Regions from separate parts of the Clostridium pabulibutyricum genome, predicted to be linked through region 2. Evidence: a T-box and tRNA genes for the amino acid it is inferred to sense, from the RefSeq annotation. Region 2 holds a T-box; the other holds one or more tRNA genes.
The links. A T-box is a leader RNA that pairs with one kind of tRNA and senses whether it is charged. The one in region 2 lies ahead of proS (proline--tRNA ligase), so its partner is inferred to be a tRNA-Pro.

Region 1: it has a tRNA-Pro gene. The T-box ahead of proS (proline--tRNA ligase) is inferred to sense a tRNA for this amino acid. The anticodon was not compared.

The regions. Positions count from the first base shown of each region.
Region 1 covers NZ_JBZAYZ010000010.1:15,048-19,268, forward strand. The annotation lists gene AC4CVH_RS11165 (BglG family transcription antiterminator) at 1-1,998, shown strand, start outside; gene AC4CVH_RS11170 (zinc ribbon domain-containing protein) at 2,057-2,269, shown strand; gene AC4CVH_RS11175 (hypothetical protein) at 2,346-2,471, shown strand; tRNA gene AC4CVH_RS11180 (tRNA-Pro) at 2,535-2,610, shown strand; gene AC4CVH_RS11185 (helix-turn-helix domain-containing protein) at 2,951-3,919, opposite strand.
Region 2 covers NZ_JBZAYZ010000016.1:24,506-28,726, reverse strand. The annotation lists gene pepV (dipeptidase PepV) at 1-651, opposite strand, end outside; gene proS (proline--tRNA ligase) at 671-2,107, opposite strand; T-box leader at 2,155-2,361, opposite strand; gene AC4CVH_RS14085 (Ldh family oxidoreductase) at 2,419-3,516, opposite strand; gene AC4CVH_RS14080 (gluconate:H+ symporter) at 3,673-4,221, opposite strand, start outside.

The DNA.
Region 1 (4,221 bases), on a different contig from region 2:
AACAGGTATTTATCCATTGAAGAACTGCAGAACAGATTAAAGCTTTCACGAAGAAGTATATTTTATGTAATAAAAAAAGTAAATATTGAACTTGAGAAAAAAGGAATTGAGCATGTTCAGAGAATAGGAGGAGCAGGATATTATTTAACACCTGATAGTGTAGATAAACTTAGAGAAAGTAAACTAGTTTCAAATCGATCCTCCAATTTTGTGCTTGGACGTCTTGAAAGGAAAAATTTGATCATATGGAAGCTTATTAATAATGAAGTTGTTTCTCTTCTTAAAATTGCCGAGCTTTTAAATATATCAAAAAATACTGCAATAAAGGATATGAAAAATGTAACTGAAAGTTTGAAAAGATATGGATTAAAACTTGTGAAATCAAAAGACGGCAGAAAAATTGAAGGCCCTGAAGAATTACAGAGAAATTGGGTATATGGGCAGTTAAGCATGCACAGCTCTCTTGTTTACAGTCAGCTGGCAAATGATCCTATAAAACTTTCCGGAATAAATACTTATCTGAACAGTTTTGAAAAAGCAACTGGCAATTATTTGACGGATGATGCAATTATGATTACAAGCACGTTTATATTATGGTATTTAAATAGAGTAAAAAACGAAGAAAAATTGATGACTTGTAATTTAGATGGAGATGAAAACAGGAAGTATGCAGGATTCAGATGCACGAAGCAATTCCTATCTTCAAACGGAATTTTGAGTGATGCAGAAGCATGTTATATAGTTAAAATGATAAATTCAAGCCAGTTTTCCAAAATAAACAGGGAAGACATTACAATTAAGAAGCTTATTCCTATTACAAGAGCTACAGTTGATAGATTCAACCAAGTATCGGGGGTTTCAATTCCGCCTGAAAATCTTGAAATTTCTCTTACGACACATTTGCTTTCAACATATAATCGAGTAAAGTATAACATTTTATATAAACATCCGAATTTAAGGCAAATAGAAGATGAATACAACAGACTTTTTACTCTTACAAGGTATTCTGTGAAGTATTTTGAAGAATTTATATCAAGAAGTTTAAGTGATGATGAAATAGCTCTTATAGCACTTTATTTTGGGAGTGAACTTAGAAGACTTGAGGAGAAAACTTTAAAAAAAGAGAAGATTGATGTGTTTGTGGTGTGCTCAAGTGGAATAGGAACATCGATAGCTCTTGAACAGCAATTAAAAGTAAGGTATCCACAAGTCAAGTTTTCTTCACCTATGAGTGTATTAAAATATGAAAGCAGCTCGCTGTCCGGAATTAAACTTGTTATAAGTACTATAGATTTGCAGGAAAGAAAGCATATACCTGTAATTCAAGTATCTGCAATTCCAGATCAAATGGAATGGGGAAATATAACGAAAGCGATTTACAAGTCAGGGCTGAGTACTGGCAAGAAAAGTTCTGTAAATGTAGAAAATATTATAGATGTGATAAGCAATTATGCAAGAATTGAGGATGTCTCAGGGCTTAAGAAGTCACTGGATAATTATTTCTCCAACCAAAAACAAGATGAAACTTTCAAATCCAGAGATAATTTTGACCTGTCAGATTTGATGTCCTGCAATCATATTTCAATTTGCACAAAAAGTATTCTGTTTGATGAAGCTGTGAAAATGGCATATAAACCCCTTTTAGAAGAGAATAAAATAGAGGATAGATATGTTGAAGAGATAATAAGTCTTACAAAGGAACACGGTCCTTATATGGTACTTGGAAAAGGGATCATGCTTGCACATGCAAAGCCAAGTGATGGAGTGAATTCTATTGGAATGTGTCTGATGCTTTTGAAACAATGTGTAGAAATTCCACAAATTAAGAACGATAAGAGTGTAAAGGTAAAACTTATTGTTGGCCTTGCACCTGTGGATTCGGTAAGTCATCTAAAGGCATTGTCAAATCTTATGAGCAAAATTCAAAATTATGAATGGCTTGATTCAATATATAAATGTAATACATTAAAAGAGCTTAGAGGATGTATTTTTAGCTGATATATGAAGTTAGTCAATTCATATGATATAATTCCAATATAGGAAGGAGGAATTTAAAATGGATAAGATTCAGTATGTATGTGCCAAGTGCGGATGCAGGGAGTATGAAGTGGATCAATTTCAAGCAACAGGTGGAAATTTTTCGAAAATATTTGATATACAAAACAAGAAGTTCACAACTGTAAGTTGTAAGAGATGCGGATATACGGAATTATATAAGGGAAATACTGATAGCGGATGGAATATTCTCGATTTTCTGATTGGAAATTAAACCTTTGAGATAGTATATAAAACTATACAATGGATAATATTATCTATATGATTATTAAAAAAGGAAGTTGGTTCATATGGATGAGAATGTAGGCAGATGGCTTAAGATAATAATGGGAATTATATCTGTTGCGACACCGATTATATTCATAATTGTACTTTTGAATATTGGTAAAACTGATAAGAAAAAGAAAAAGAAATAAACTATGGAAATATGGTTTACATTGTGATATAATTTACTCTGTTGTTTATTTAAAGTTTAATTTTGGGGTGTGGCACAGGTGGTAGTGCGCAAGTTTCGGGAACTTGAGGTCGCAGGTTCAAGTCCTGTCACTCCAACCAGAAGATTAGGTCAAAATGAGATACATGGCGGAAAAAACCAGTGTTTATGTGATATTGAGAGGGTTTTGAATGAAAAATTCAAAACTCTCGTTTTTCATGGATGCACACCTTCTTTTCTGCGGATTCGAGGGTTCAATCATATACAACATAAAAAACTCAGAGGTCATGCCAAAATGGTATGGCCTCTTTTTAATATATTCGAAAATTAAATAACGCTCTCTGCCTATTTGGCATCCAAAAGCGCCAGGATGGTTTAGGCTACCTTCCATTCATGTGGTTGAGAACAAATCTCATTAAAATTCTTTCATTCTCTGCTATTCGGTTTTTAAGTACGATACGCTTATTTTTTTATTACACGTCGGTATTCTTCTGGGAGCAGGCCTGTGTTTTTTTGAAATAAACTTGAAAATCTTCCAGCATGGTTGTATCCGACTGCCTTTGCTATCTGAGAAATTTGAAAATCAGTTTCAAGAAGCAAATATTCTGCATGGGCCATTCTTCGGTACTGGATATACTCCGTGATAGTATGGCTATATGTATTTTTGAAAGAATAGCGAAGTTTAGATTGACTCATACAGGCAATTTTAGCAAGCTGATCTGCATGAATTTCAGACGCAAAATGGTCTGCAATATAAGATTTTACAGCATCTAAATTTTGCAAATCTTTTTTTGACAATTCTCCATCTGGAACAAAACCGGTTGACTTTTTATTTTTTTCTATAATCAAAGACACGGCTTCTTCAACCTTACTTTCATAAAACAGATGTGCAGATACTCCCGTTCCACGAAATACTTGAATTTGCCGCATCAATAATACTAATTCCGGAAAGTCAGAAACACCATTTATACCTGAAAAGGCCGTTTTAGAATCAAATGATTCATATTGACATTTTTGCTCCAGATTTTCATGGTAATACTCTGGCATAAGCATTAATTCAACTCCATGAATTGGAACACTCTTATGAAAACGTGCGCGAAAAAAATTTCCATCTGATATGTGTCCACTGATACAGTTTGCGCTTAATCTTTTATATGGATTCAGTTCTTCAGCTGATACGGTATCAAAGTAAGTTACAGAGATAAAATCCGGCTGGTTATATTCTACAATAGTATCATTATGTAATCGCAGATTCATAACACCTATTGCAAACATTCCTTTACGTTCATAGTACCAATAATAGCCCTCACCCAACTCTTCCGATAGCTCATAGAACTTTCCCTCTAAATTTAATGAATCTTTATAAGAACATTGATGAAAACCCCATTGAAAAAGGCAAGGTTCCATCAATTCAGTCGTTGGTTTTTCCATAATAACACACCTCTTATATCCATATTCAACATTTCTATATCATGATTCAACAAATATGCATTTACCATATTGCTTCTTTCACATTGATACTGTAAAGTAAATAACGAAACAGGGTTCAATATCTTATCAGTTAAACTATAACAGATCAGCTGATAAAATTCAACAAAACCATAGTATAATCCAAAAGAAGGAGGTCGTTTTCTTGAAAAGCATACAATAGAAAAATCAAATTTCTTTTCAATTTCCGAATAACCTAAATAAAAAAATATTTGTTGTTTTGTGATAAAACAACCATAAATACG
Region 2 (4,221 bases):
GTTAGGGACTACATTTGCACGTGATCCACCTTTTATATATCTTATAATACTACCATTTTTACCTGTACCTTTGATATCTTTAACCATATTGAAGGTAGTTATTCCTTTTTCAGCATATATTATAGGATATTCTCCATCCGGTGTAAAACCATAAACAGGCGGATTCTCACGTTTATTATAATAATCCACTTCCGAGCATCCATTTTCCTCATCAGTACCAAATATTATCCTTACCCTTTTGGAAAGCGGCAATTTTAAGTCCTTCAGCACTTTTAGAGAATATAACGCAGTAATTATAGGCCCCTTGTCATCCATAGTACCTCTTCCATAAATCTTTCCATCATGGATTTCAGCACCATATGGTGGGAACTTCCATCCTGCACCTTCCGGTACAACATCAAGATGTCCAAGTACTCCAACGTAGTCTCTGCCTTCTCCGAATTCTGCATATCCCATATATCCATTCATGTTTACAGTTTTAAATCCAAGATTTCTTGAAATCTCAAGAGTCTTTTCAAGAGCCCTGCCTATATTGTCACCAAACGGTCTTCCCGGCTTTGGACTTTCAGTCACGCTTTTAATTCTAACAACTTCCTGAATAGATTTTATTATATCATTCTTGATTTCTTCAACCCTGCCATCTATATCCATAATGAACCTCTCCTTACAATTAATATGCTCTGCCCCAATATACCAGGTGTTTTGCCTTTTTTCCACAACATACACATGTATCAGATATATTTTCTTTCTCAAACGGAATACACCTGGACGTAGCTCCCGTTTCTTCCTTTATCTTGTCTTCACATGCCATGTCACCGCACCACATTGCTTTTACAAATCCTGTTTTATTTTCCACTATGTCTTTGAATTCATCCATGTTTAAAGCTGCATGTGTCTTGTTTTTCACAGATTCTCTTGCACTTTCAAGCATGTTGTTATGAATATCATCAAGAAGTTCCGGTATTTTTGTTTCAATTTCATCCATAGATACAAATATTTTTTCTCCAGTATCTCTTCTTGCAAGTACAACCTGATTTTTCTCAATATCCTTAGGTCCAACTTCAAGACGTATCGGAACACCTTTCATCTCGTATTCACTGAATTTCCAGCCCGGCATCTTATCGGTATCGTCAAGTTTCACCCTGGCAACCTTCGATATTCTTTCTTTAAGTTCAGAAGCCTTTTCAAGTACTCCTTCCTTGTGCTGAGCAACTGGAACAACAACAACCTGTATCGGTGCTATTCTAGGCGGCATTACAAGTCCACTGTCATCACCGTGAACCATTATAATGGCTCCTATAAGGCGGGTAGTAACTCCCCAGGAAGTCTGATAAACATATTGAAGCTTTCCATCTTTATCGGAATACTGCATTCCAAAGGACTTTGCAAAATTTTGTCCAAGAAAATGTGATGTACCTGCCTGAAGTGCTTTTCCATCATGCATAAGTGCTTCTATAGTGTAAGTTGAATCTCCTCCTGCAAACTTTTCTTTTTCAGTTTTCTGTCCTTTAAGTACAGGTATTGCAAGAACATCTTCACAAAGCTCCCCGTATATGTTGAGCATTTTTATAGTTTCATTTTGAGCTTCCTCTTTAGTTTCATGTATTGTATGACCTTCCTGCCACAAGAACTCGGTAGTTCTAAGGAACGGCCTTGTAGTTTTTTCCCATCTTACAACAGAACACCACTGATTGTAAAGCTTAGGAAGATCTTTATATGACTGAACTATCTTCGCATAATGTTCACAAAATAAAGTTTCCGATGTAGGTCTCACGCAAAGCTTCTCTGTAAGCTTGTCATTTCCTCCCTGTGTAACCCATGCGACTTCAGGTGCAAATCCCTCTACATGGTCTTTTTCTTTCTGCAAAAGACTCTCTGGTATAAACATCGGCATATATACATTTTCGTGTCCTGTTTCCTTAAACCTTCCGTCAAGATATTTTTGTATACTCTCCCACATAGCATAGGCATATGGCCTTATAATCATACATCCTTTTACACTTGAATAATCTGCAAGCTCAGCTTTCTTTACTATATCCGTATACCACTGTGCGAAATCCTCATCTCTAGATGTTATTTCCTTTACAAGTTTTTTTGATTTTGACATTATAAATTTCCTCCAGTTTTTTTGTAATAAAAAGCCCCGATCCCACATTATGGGACCGAGACTGTATCGGCGGTGCCACCCTAATTAACATATTATTAGAACATATTCACTCTTAATTTTAACGACAAATGCCGCTGTAATTTTAATTACAGAACTCCAAGGCAGGTTCGATATAGCTTCAGTAGAAATTTTTCACCCATAATTTCCTCTCTAAAAAAGAGCATACACCTACTAATCCTCTTCACAGTAAAATATAAATATAACGATCAAATTCTATGATAGAATATGGAATCCATATTGTCAATAACCAATCATCCTAATTTCTTTATATAGAGATCGGGTTTTATATCAAAATATACACATATATCACATATTTCCTGAAGTGTTTTGTCATTCATAGGAATTCCATTCTTCATTTTGTCATTGTAAGCTTCAATTTCTTTTTCTCCATGAGTATATATTCTATGTGCATCTTTAGCCTTTTTTGAATTCCTGAGTTCTTTTAAATATGTAGAAAGACCATTTTTAACATCCTCTTTGTCACCAAATATTCCATAATCTATTGCACAAAAATAATGGCAGGTTCCCGAACCACCTTTTCCGTCAAGATGCACATAATTTCCTGTAAGACCGCCTGAAAGAATTGCTGTAAAAAGCTCTACAGAAAGTGCAAATCCATATCCCTTATGACCTCCTGTAAGCTCTTTTGAACCGCCAAGAGGAACTATTCCTCCTCCAAGATGTTTCGGAACATTATACAAAACATCCTCTGGATTCGAAGTGTCGCATCCGTCAGCATCAAGTGCCCATCCCATTGGAAGAGGTTCCTGCCTTTTGTGGTAAACTTCCACCTTTCCTCTTGTAACAACGCTTGTTGCCATATCAATAAGAAGAGGATAAGGCTCTGCCGGCATTGAAATTGCAATAGGATTTGTACCAAGCATAGCCTCTTTTCCAAACGTAGGCACTATAACTGCAGGAGAATTAGTCATGGATATTCCAAGCAGTCCCTGTCTTTCAGCCATTCTCGCATAATAACCTGCTATACCGTAATGATTGGAGTTTTTTACAGTTACCATGCCTATACCCGAAGTTTTGGCCTTTTTTATAGCTATCTCCATGCTCATTTTTCCTATAAGTTGCCCCATGCCTGCCTGTCCGTCAATAGCTGCGGATACAGGAGTTTCTTTGAGTATTTTGGGATTTGAGTCCACTATTATGAGCCCCTGCTTTATTTCATCATAATATTTAACGAGTCTCTGAATCCCGTGAGATTCAATTCCAAACAAATCAGAAAGCAGCAAGACATCAGTTATTGTGTCACTGTCTTCTTCTGTAAAACCAAATTTTTCAAAAACAATATTACACATCTTTTTCAATCCGCTATATTCAACTTTTGTGTACGCCACCTTTTAGTCCCCCTCGATTTTTATTTGTTTAATTATACCACACATTATAATGCTTTAAAGCGAAAGAAGGCCGTTGAATTAAAATGCACTTCAACAACCTTCTTTATTTTTAATGTTATGTATTAAAAATACACTCTATTACTCATATCCTTCTCATCAATGAATAAATATACTTAAAATCAGAACGACTCCCAAACCAACAAGTGAATTTACAAGCTCAAGCAACCCCCATGTTTTAAATGTATCCTTCATAGAAATCCCAAAAGTTTGTTGAAATAAGAGGAATCCTCCATCATACATTAACGTCATGGTATTACTTCCGACAGCACACGCAAGAACCATAAGCACTCCATTAACATGAAAAGCTGTAACCATTGGAGCTACAATTCCAGCTGCTGTTATTGCCGCAACTGCACCTTGTCCAGTAAGCACACGAATTATAACTGTAATTATCCATGCAAGAATAAACGGTGATATTGGCATATTACCTACCAATTTTACGATAGTATTTCCAACTCCTGCATCAATTATAACCTGTTTCATAACTCCACCTGCTGCAATGACCAAAAGTACATTTGAAATTCCCTGTATTGCACTTGTCATTGAATCTGTAATTTGTTTTCCATTCATTCCTCTTGAAAAACCAAACAAGAACATTCCTACAACCACTGCAATCAACATGCTTACTTCTGCACTACCTATGAA